DNA from 3 places in the Streptomyces sp. NPDC057474 genome. Region 1 is predicted to be linked to each of the others. Evidence: riboswitches for the same ligand, from Rfam matches in the RefSeq annotation. Region 1 holds a riboswitch; each other region holds the start of a gene.
The links. Region 1 has a riboswitch for cyclic di-AMP ahead of ACFU53_RS21880 (NlpC/P60 family protein). Riboswitches for the same ligand answer to the same signal wherever they lie in the genome.

Region 1 (3,268 bases):
CGTCACCCACGACGCAGAGCTCGGCGGGGGGTACGTCCCACTCGGTGGGCGGAACGTCGACCGAGTGCTCGGAGGTGCCGACCAACTCTCTGACCAGGGCGTACTGGGCGTGGTTGGTGTCCTGGTACTCGTCGACGAGGACGTGGCGGAAGCGGCGGCGGTAGTGCTCGGCGACGTCCGGGAAGGCGCGCAGCAGATTGACCGTCGTCATGATCAGGTCGTCGAAGTCGAGCGCGTTCGCCTCGCGGAGACGGGACTGGTACATCGCGTAGGCCTGGGCGAGGGTCTTCTCGAAGCCGTCGGCGGCCTGGGCGGCGAAGTCCTCCTCGTCGATCAGCTCGTTCTTGAGGTTCGAGATCTTGGCGCTGAAGGACTTGGGCGGGAAACGCTTCGGATCGAGGTCCAGATCACGGCAGACGAGCGCCATCAGCCGCTTGCTGTCGGCGGCGTCGTAGATCGAGAAGGAGGACGTGAAGCCGAGCTTCTTCGACTCGCGCCGGAGGATCCGTACGCACGCGCTGTGGAAGGTCATGACCCACATCGCTTTGGCGCGCGGTCCGACGAGTTGCTCGACGCGCTCCTTCATCTCGCCCGCGGCCTTGTTGGTGAAGGTGATCGCGAGGATCTGGCCCGGGTGGACATTCCGCTCGCCGAGCAGGTGTGCGATGCGGTGGGTGAGCACACGGGTCTTGCCGGAGCCGGCGCCGGCCACGATGAGCAGGGGCGAGCCCGCGTGGACCACGGCCGCGCGCTGGTTCTCGTTCAGCCCGTCCAGGAGCGCCGCCGCGTCGAGGGCGGGGCGGGGGGCGCCGTCGCGGTAGTACGCGTCCCGGTCCGGTGGCACGTCGAACTTCCCGCCGAACAGATCGTCCGGAAGCGGCTCCGGTACGTGATCGTCCTCGGGTGGCGGCGGGGGTTCCTCCGCGCGGCCGCGCGGGGCCTGGAGGTCCGCCAGGAAGCTGTCGTCAAAGAGGCTGCTCATCGCTCTCCGAGTCTAGGCGCCCCCACTGACAGCGGGAGGCCACCCCGGGAAGTCCACCTTCACCACTCACCGCGATCACCCCACAACGATGAGCGATCGAGAATACCGCCTGCCGTGCCGAAGAGGCTAAGGTCACGAAAACGTATCGGGCATATCGACCATCAACCTTCACACGGGCCACACGAGTTGGCTAGCGTTTCGCTAGGCCGTACGACCCAACCGGCGAACGTCGCCGGGCCGCACGGCCTCCGCCGAGTCCGGTACGCCTCCCGTGGCAGCCGGAGCCGGGGACCCACCGACCTCTGGGGTGAATCGACCCGACCGCCGCAGGCGGCAAGGGTCGTAGGGCAAACCTTCCGAAGCTTGCGCCCGAACCCGACAGCTAACTCGGTAGGCGGACTACGGAAGGAGACGCCGAACCATGGCGCCGCACCGCAAGCCGCGTCCTGCCGGAACGCGCGTGGGCATACGCACCCCTGCTCTCGCCACGGCCGCCCTCACCTCCGTGGCCCTGCTCTCCCAGACGGCCACAGCCGCCCCGTCGACCGACGACAAGCCGAGCCTGGAGGAAGTCGAGAAGAAGGTCGACGACCTCTACCGCCAGGCCGGTTCGGCGACCGAGAGCTACAACGCGGCCAAGGAGAAAACGACCAAGCAGAAGAAGAAGGTCGACACCCTCCTCGACGACGTCGCCAAGCGTACGGAGAAGCTCAACGGGGCGCGGGAGGAACTGGGTTCGTTCGCCGCGGCCCAGTACCGCACGGGCGCGGCCGCCCCCAACCAGGCCTCGCTGCTCCTGGCGGACAACCCACAGGACTACTTCGACCAGAACCAGCTGATGGACCGGTTGACGGGCCGTCAGAAGGACACCGTCGACGCGTACGTCACCCAGCAGGCCGAGGCGACGGAGCAGCGCCAGGAGGCGAGCGACAGCCTCGAACAGCTCACCGAGTCACAGAACGCCCTCAAGACCAGCAAGGCCAAGGTCCAGGCGAAGCTCGCCGAGGCCCGCGAACTGCTCTCCACCCTCACCGCCGAGGAGAAGGCCCGGCTCGCCGCGATCGAACAGCGCGAGCAGGAGGAGGCCGACCGCAAGGCGGAGGAGCTCGCGCGACAGCAGGCGGCGCAGACGACGACCCAGGAGACCCAAGGAGCCCAGAGCACCCAGAGCACCCAGGGAACCCAGGGAACCCGGGAGGAGACCTCCACCGGCTCGGAGACGTCCACCGAGACCGCCGCTCCGGCCGAGGACTCCACCTACGCCTCGAAGGCCGCCAAGGCCCTGACCTTCGCCCGCGCACAGATCGGCAAGCCGTACGTCTGGGGCGCCACCGGCCCCGGCTCCTACGACTGCTCCGGCCTCACCCAGGCCGCCTGGAAGGCCGCCGGCGTCGACCTCCCCCGCATCACCTACGACCAGGCCACCGCCGGCACCACCGTCTCCCTCGCCAACGCCAGACCCGGTGACCTCGTCTTCTTCTACGACAACATCGGCCATGTCGGCCTCTACATCGGCAACGGCATGATGATCCACGCCCCGAAGCCGGGCGCGTACGTCCGCGAGGAGTCGGTGTTCTACGACGGGGAGTCGTCGATCCACAGCGTGGTGCGGCCGGCGTAACGGCACGGTTCGCGGAGGGGCGCGAGCCCTCAGGTCCAGAGCACCGCGATGAAGATGTTCGCGGTGGTCAGCGCGCCCACCAGGCCGAACAGCGGCTTCTCCACCGCCTCCTCGTCCCGTTTCACGTAGACCAGCCCAAGGATCACGATCAGCAGTGCCAGCTTGACGCCGATCTTGATGTTGTTGACGGGCTGGTCGTCGGCCTGGTTGAGGCCGACGAGGAGCACGCCCGTGACGAGCATGGTGAGGGCGCCGTGAAGCATGGCGGGGACGAAGCGGGCGGTGCCCTGGCCCATGGCCTTCATCTGGGTGAGGAAGCCGCCCAGGAGGGAGGCGATGCCGATGATGTGGAGGGCGACGAGGATGTGGATGAGTACGTCCATGCGCGGAGCCTAATGAGAGACCCGTACTCCGACGGGACCGGGGCGGGCACAGCAAGTTCACCGGGGGCACTGAGGGTGGCGCTTCGGGACGTCCGACGCTGTGATGATCTTGCGTATATGCGCCGCATAGCACCGCCGCACCCCCGACCGGTCCGAAATGGCCGCATCGGTCATCGCACAGCGTGAAGTCGGCGGCGCCAGGGCGGGATCACGGTCACATACGGTCACCTCATGGTCGGTGCACGCCACTTCCGTACAACGCGTTACCGTGCCGTCACAGCC
Region 2 (3,268 bases), on a different contig from region 1:
GAGGAAGCCGGCGAAGAGGAAGCCGGCGAAGAGGAAGCCGCCGAGGCGGAGGCCGCCGAAACCACCGACGAGAACGAGGAGTCGGCGAAGTGACCGAGCTCGCGACCATGGACTTCCACCCGCAGCCCCAGGCCGGCGAGGCCAGGCCCTGGGCGTTCCCGGCGCCCGAGCGCGGCACTCTGGACAACGGCCTGACCGTGCTGCGCTGCCATCGCCCCGGCCAGCAGGTCGTCGCCGTGGAGGTCCTCCTCGACGCGCCCCTGGATGCCGAGCCGAACGGCCTCGACGGCGTCGCCACCATCATGACCAGGGCCTTCTCCGAAGGCACCGACAAGCACACGGCCGAGGAGTTCGCCGCCGAGCTGGAGCGCTGCGGCGCCACCCTCGACTCGCACGCCGACCATCCCGGCGTGCGTCTGTCCCTCGAAGTGCCCGTGTCGCGGCTGGCGAAGGCGCTCGGCCTGCTCGCCGACGCCCTGCGGGCCCCCGCGTTCGAGGGCAGCGAGATCGAGCGGCTGGTGGCCAACCGGCTCGACGAGATCCCGCACGAGACCGCCAACCCGGGCCGCCGGGCCGCCAAGGAGCTCTACAAGCAGCTGTTCCCGGCCACGTCCCGCATGTCGCGGCCCCGCCAGGGCACCGAGGAGACCGTGGAGGGCATCGACTCCGCGGCCGTACGCGCCTTCTACGAGCGGCACGTGCGTCCCGCGACGGCCACCGCCGTGGTCGTCGGCGACCTCACCGGAGTCGATCTCGACGCGCTGCTCGGCGAGACCCTGGGCGCCTGGACCGGCTCCCCGGCCAAGCCGCGCCCCGTGCCGTCGGTGAGCGCCGACGACGCCGGGCGCGTGATCATCGTGGACCGCCCCGGTTCCGTCCAGACCCAGTTGCTCATCGGCCGGGTGGGCGCCGACCGGCACGACCGCGTGTGGCCGGCCCAGGTGCTCGGCACCTACTGCCTCGGCGGCACCCTCACCTCGCGCCTGGACCGCGTGCTGCGCGAGGAGAAGGGCTACACCTACGGTGTGCGCGCGTTCGGCCAGTCGCTGCGCTCCGCCCCCGACGGCTCGGGCACGGCGATGCTCGCCATCAGCGGCTCCGTCGACACCCCGAACACCGGGCCGGCGCTCGACGACCTGTGGACGGTGCTGCGCACCCTCGCCGCCGAGGGCCTGACCGACGCCGAGCGTGACGTCGCCGTGCAGAACCTGGTCGGGGTCGCCCCCCTCAAGTTCGAGACGGCCGCGGCCGTGGCGAGCACGCTGGCCGACCAGGTCGAGCAGTACCTGCCGGACGACTACCAGTCGACGCTGTACCGCCAACTCGCCGCCACCGGCACGGTGGAGGCCACGGCGGCCGCCGTGAGCGCCTTCCCGGTGGACCGTCTGGTGACCGTCCTCGTCGGGGACGCCGCGCAGATCGAGGAGCCGGTCAGGGCCCTCGGAATCGGTGAAGTCACCGTCGTACCTGCCGAGTAGAAATCGGACAGAGGACGCGGGCCTGTGGGGCCCTGGTGACTGAAGAGTCACCAGGGCTCCCCTTTGTCCGTATTGATGGCGGAGGTTGTGTGTCTGACCTGTGGCGTACTTAACAAAACCTGTGATCCGTTTGTTATTTCGAAGACGGCCCACTTAGCGTCAGTCCGGCTGTTCGTCAGAAGTTCGCCGCAGCCGCGGCACCGGACAGTCATCGCCGAGTCCCCGCATGGCGCGAGCCAGGGGAGCCGGGGACCCACTGCAGTCCCTGGGGTGAATCGGGTGCCCTTCGCGAGCGACGCGAAACGAGGGGCAGCCGTAGGAGACCTTCCTGCTCCGAACCCGTCAGCTAACCCGGTAGGCGAGAAGGAAGGAAAGGACCAGCCACTTCATGGCGTTCACCCGCGCCCCCGGGAAGCACCGCCGTCCCGGCCGTGTGCAGCGCACGACCACGAGGAACGTGGGCGTCGCCGCTCTCACCACCACCGGTGTCATCGGCACCCTGGCCGCTCCCGCGCTCGCCGCGGAGGAGCCCGCCGTCGAGCAGACCGGCCTGAACCAGATCATCGTCCTCGGTGACACGGTCGCCGATCAGGTCGACGCCCAGGCCGCCGCCCAGCAGCAGGCCGCCGAGGTGGCCGCGGTCAAGAAGAAGGCGCAGGAGGAGGCCAGGAAGGCCGCCGCCGAGAAGGCCGAGCAGGAACGTGCCGTCGCCAAGGAGCGCGAGGAGATCAAGGCCCGCGCCGCCCGCGCGGCCGAGCGCGAGCGCCTCAACACCTATGTCTCCCCCATCAACGGCTCGTACATCTCCACCGGTTACAAGGCCGGCGGCGCCGTCTGGTCCTCCGGCAGCCACACCGGCGTCGACTTCCACGCCGCGTCCGGCACCGCCGTCCACGCGGTCGGCTCCGGCACCGTCGTCGAGGCGGGCTGGGGTGGCGCGTACGGCAACAACATCGTCATCAAGATGACCGACGGCACGTACACGCAGTACGGCCACCTGTCGTCAATCGGCGTCTCCGTCGGCCAGACGGTCACCCCCGGCCAGCAGATAGGCCTCTCCGGGGCGACCGGCAACGTCACCGGCGCGCATCTGCACTTCGAGGCACGGACGACGGCCGAGTACGGCTCGGACATCGACCCCGCCGCGTACCTGCGCTCGCACGGCGTGAACGTCTGACGCACCGCTCGACGCTTCCCAGGAGGCCCCGGCTCACCGAGCCGGGGCTTTCCGCGTTGTGACGTACCTCCTGTCCAAAAAATATCCCTGGATTCCGGCCCGCCATCGGAAATTCCGGCTCGCTGCAATAGAGTCGCTGGAACACACGTCAATCATCGACGTTTCACGGGGATTAAGGCGGAGGTCGGTCATGCGTATTCCGGCGCATTCGGTATGCACGGCGATCCGTGATGACATCGTCGCGGGTGTCTACGAGCGCGGCAGCCGTCTCACCGAGGAACTGCTCGCTCGCCGGTACGGCGTCAGCCGGGTCCCCGTGCGCGAGGCGCTGCGCACGCTGGAGGCCGAGGGCTTCGTGGTGACCCGCCGGCACGCCGGCGCGTGCGTCGCCGAGCCGACCGAGCAGGAGGCCGCCGACCTGCTGGAGATGCGCATGCTGCTGGAGCCGCTGGGCGCCGCCCGCGCCGCGCAGCGCCGCACGGAGGCGCATCTCAAGGTGCTGCGCGGCCTGGTCAGACTGGGCCAGGAGCGGGCCAGGAGGGGCAACAGCGAGGATCTGCGCTCCCTGGGTGGCTGGTTCCACGAGACGCTCGCACAGGCGTCCGGCAGCCCC
Region 3 (3,268 bases), on a different contig from region 1:
CGGCCGCGGCCTTGATGTTGGCCGCCGTCAGGCCCTGGTACTCGGGGTGCTGGCTCACCTTGGTCGCGATGACCACGTCGGCCCGGTTGCCGCGCGACTTGACCCACTTGCCGATGGTCTCCTCGGACTCACCGCCCTTGTTGCCCTCGACCCACGCCGAATAGGAGTCGGCCGTGTCGACGAAGTTGCCGCCGGCGGCCGCGTAGGCGTCGAGGACCGCGAAGGACTGTGCCTCGTCTGCGGTCCAGCCGAAGACATTGCCGCCGAGGGAGAGCGGGAAGACCTCGATGTCGGACGTGCCCAGCTTTCGAAGAGAAGTCATGTCCAACGTCAACCGGCGAGGCGGACGCCCGCATTCCGCCCCAGCGTGAACAGTGCGTGAAGCCACTGGGCGGGGAGAGGGAGGGGGAGGAGGGGAGGGAGAGGGACCACGGGAGGGGGAGGGGGGAGGGAGGAGGGCGCGTGCGGTTCTCGGCAGCGGCGCGCTCGGCCCAGCCAACAGCGCGTAGTCCCGGCCAACGGTGCGTGCCACTCGGCCAACGGCTCGTGCGGCCTCCCTCTCGACGGCCCGCCCGTCCAACGGTCCGCCCGCCCTGGCCCGCCGCCCGACCTGACCCGTCCTCCGAACCTGCCCGGCCCTGCCCTGCCCCGGCACGACGAACGCCGCGCGATCCTCACGGACTTACGCGGCGTTCGTCATGCCGGGGTCTGCGGGCCCAACGGCCCTGCCCTGCGGGAGTTGCTGGTTCTAAGCGGCTCTCACACCGGCTCTCACCGGCTCTACGGGTTCAGGCCCTTGCTGCGCAGCCACGCCGCCGGGTCGATGCCGCTGGCGGAGCCGCCGGAATGGACCTCCATGTGGAGGTGGGCGCCGGTGACGTTACCCGTGGCGCCCACACGGCCGATGACATCGCCGGTGGCGACCTTCTGGCCGACGCTGACGCCGATGGAGGACTGGTGGGCGTACCAGATCTCGGTGCCGTCATCGAGGGTGAGGACGGTCTTGTAGCCGTAGGAACCCTCGTAGCCGGCCTGCGTGATGGTGCCGCTGTGGACAGCCTTGATGAGGGTTCCGGTGGGGGCGGCGAAGTCGAGGCCGGTGTGGTAGCCGGAGGACCAGTAGGGGCCGGCCTGGCCGAAGGTGGAGGTGAGGGTGTACGAGGAGGTCGGAAGCGTGAACTGCTTGGCGAGGGCCGCGAGGCGCTCGGCTTCCTTCTTCTGCTCGGCTTCCTCGGCCGCCTTCTTCTTGGCGGCGGCCTCCTTGGCCTCGGCTTCCCTCTTCTCCTTGGCGGCCTGCTCGGCGGCCTTGTCCGCGGCGGCGGTCTGGGCGGCCTCGGCGGCGGCCTTGTCGAAGGCGTCCTGCTGGGACTCGGCCTGCGCCATGATGCGGGCGCGCAGCGCCTCGCCGGCGTCCGCCGTGCCCTGCTCGGTGTCGGCGGCGCTCAGGCCGGCGCTGCTGAGCGGGGACCTGGAGGCCTCCGGCTCCGGCTCCTCGGCCTCGTCCTCGAAGACCGAGCCGACGTTCGGCATGTCGGGCATCGATATGGACACCGGGGCCTTGCCGGACTGCGCGCTGGCCATACCGGCGCCGCCGACGGCGGCTATGACACCGACGCCGAGAACCGTGGAGCTGCGGGCCAGTCCGCCACGGGCGAGTCCACCGCGCGGCTTGGCGACGCGGTGCCGGCCGCGAACGGGGCGAGTGGTCTCCTCGCTGGGATTCCACTCCTGCCAGGGGCCCTCGTTGTCGCTGTTGTAGCTGCCGTAGCCGAACGTCTGGCTCTCGCCGTCGCGTTGGCTCGGTACGAACGGGGCTTCGGTCGCGGACCGGTTCGACGCCACGTGGGCGTGCTCCTTCCTTCCTTCTCGCCTACCGGGTTAGCTGACGGGTTCGGAGCAGGAAGGTCTCCTACGCGCGTAAACCGGTCGTGCGTACTGCCACGACGGTTTCCGTGCGATTCACCCCAGGGTGGTGGTTCCCCGGTTCCCTTGCGGGATTCGGCGCGTGAGCACGGAGCCGTCTCTTGTGACGGCTGGGACGACCGCGCTGCGTTATCGAACGTTAATAGACGCGAGTACTCCATTCCAAGCTGTTCCGAATGATCGTTCCGGCTTTCGCGCTGGACTTTACGGGTCATGAGCGGCGGAAGACGGGCGAGTTGACCTTTCCTCAGGAGTAACAAATATCCTGACGGTACGTCAGTTGTTATACGGAGGACGGTCGAACGGACACGCTCGGTGATATCGATCGTGAGAGATGTGAGAGAGACGTGCGGGCAGCCACACGAAACACATGGGCGTCAGGGGCGGCGGACCGCCAGGAGGGCCATGTCGTCCGTCGTACGGTCGCCCGTGTGTCGGCGTACCTCTTCCGCGAGGGTCGTCAACAGGGCGCGCGGGGCGGAGAAGATACGGCCGGACAGGCGCTCGGCCGGGTCGTAGAAGACGCCGCGCGCGTCCCGCGCCTCGGAGAGGCCGTCGGTGTAGAAGAGCAGCGTGGCGCCGGGCGGGAATCCGGTCTCTTCCGCGCGGTCGGGCCAGGTGCCCAGGTCTTCCATGCCGAGCGGGAGCGCGGGCTGCGGGGCGCCCAGGGTGCACAGGGTGCCGTCGGCGTACAGCAGCAGGGGTGACGGGTGGCCTCGGTTGACGATCCGGGCGCGGCCGGCGCCGTGCGGGAACTCCGCCAGGACGGCCGTGACGAACCCCTCGTGCTCCACGGCCGCGTCCCGTCGCGCGGTCTCCCGCCGCGTCGCCTCCCGCGCCAGCGCCCGTTCCAGCCGCTGGGCGACCGCTTCGAGCGTCGACTCCTGCTCGGCCGCCTCCCGGAACGCGCCGATCAACACCGCCACCGCCGACACCGCCCCCAGCCCCTTGCCGCGCACATCGCCCACGATCAGCCGTACGCCGTGGGGCGAGTCCTGCACCGCGTACAGATCGCCCCCGATCGACGCCTCCGCCTGCGCCGCCTCGTACCGCGCGGCGATCTCCAGCCCGCCGATCCGCTCCTGCGGCACCGGCAGTACGGCCCGCTGCGCCGCCTCGGCGATCTCGCGGGCGGTGGCGAGCCGGGCGTCACTGCGGCGGACGAGGCGGTTGATCAGTACGGCAAGTACGGCCACGGTGGCCACCGTGGCGATCTCGGTGATCGCGTCCACGTGGCTTGTGTCGCCGTAGTGGAGGCGTACGGCGGTGATGCCGGCGACCGAGGCGACGCCGGTGATCACCGTGCCGTGCAGTGAGAAGAGCGGGGCCGCCACAAGGGGCGCCG

Region 2: linked by a shared signal. The riboswitch ahead of ACFU53_RS24555 (M23 family metallopeptidase) and the one ahead of ACFU53_RS21880 (NlpC/P60 family protein) in region 1 are both predicted to bind cyclic di-AMP.
Region 3: linked by a shared signal. The riboswitch ahead of ACFU53_RS28385 (M23 family metallopeptidase) and the one ahead of ACFU53_RS21880 (NlpC/P60 family protein) in region 1 are both predicted to bind cyclic di-AMP.

What each region holds. Positions count from the first base shown of each region.
Region 1 covers NZ_JBHVDX010000075.1:15,359-18,626, reverse strand. The annotation lists gene pcrA (DNA helicase PcrA) at 1-982, opposite strand, end outside; cyclic di-AMP (ydaO/yuaA leader) riboswitch at 1,222-1,395, shown strand; gene ACFU53_RS21880 (NlpC/P60 family protein) at 1,404-2,603, shown strand; gene ACFU53_RS21875 (hypothetical protein) at 2,633-2,986, opposite strand.
Region 2 covers NZ_JBHVDX010000091.1:18,753-22,020, forward strand. The annotation lists gene ACFU53_RS24545 (M16 family metallopeptidase) at 1-93, shown strand, start outside; gene ACFU53_RS24550 (M16 family metallopeptidase) at 90-1,478, shown strand; cyclic di-AMP (ydaO/yuaA leader) riboswitch at 1,681-1,853, shown strand; gene ACFU53_RS24555 (M23 family metallopeptidase) at 1,867-2,655, shown strand; gene ACFU53_RS24560 (GntR family transcriptional regulator) at 2,846-3,268, shown strand, end outside.
Region 3 covers NZ_JBHVDX010000119.1:8,077-11,344, reverse strand. The annotation lists gene ACFU53_RS28390 (aldo/keto reductase) at 1-322, opposite strand, end outside; gene ACFU53_RS28385 (M23 family metallopeptidase) at 781-1,842, opposite strand; cyclic di-AMP (ydaO/yuaA leader) riboswitch at 1,853-2,014, opposite strand; gene ACFU53_RS28380 (PP2C family protein-serine/threonine phosphatase) at 2,301-3,268, opposite strand, start outside.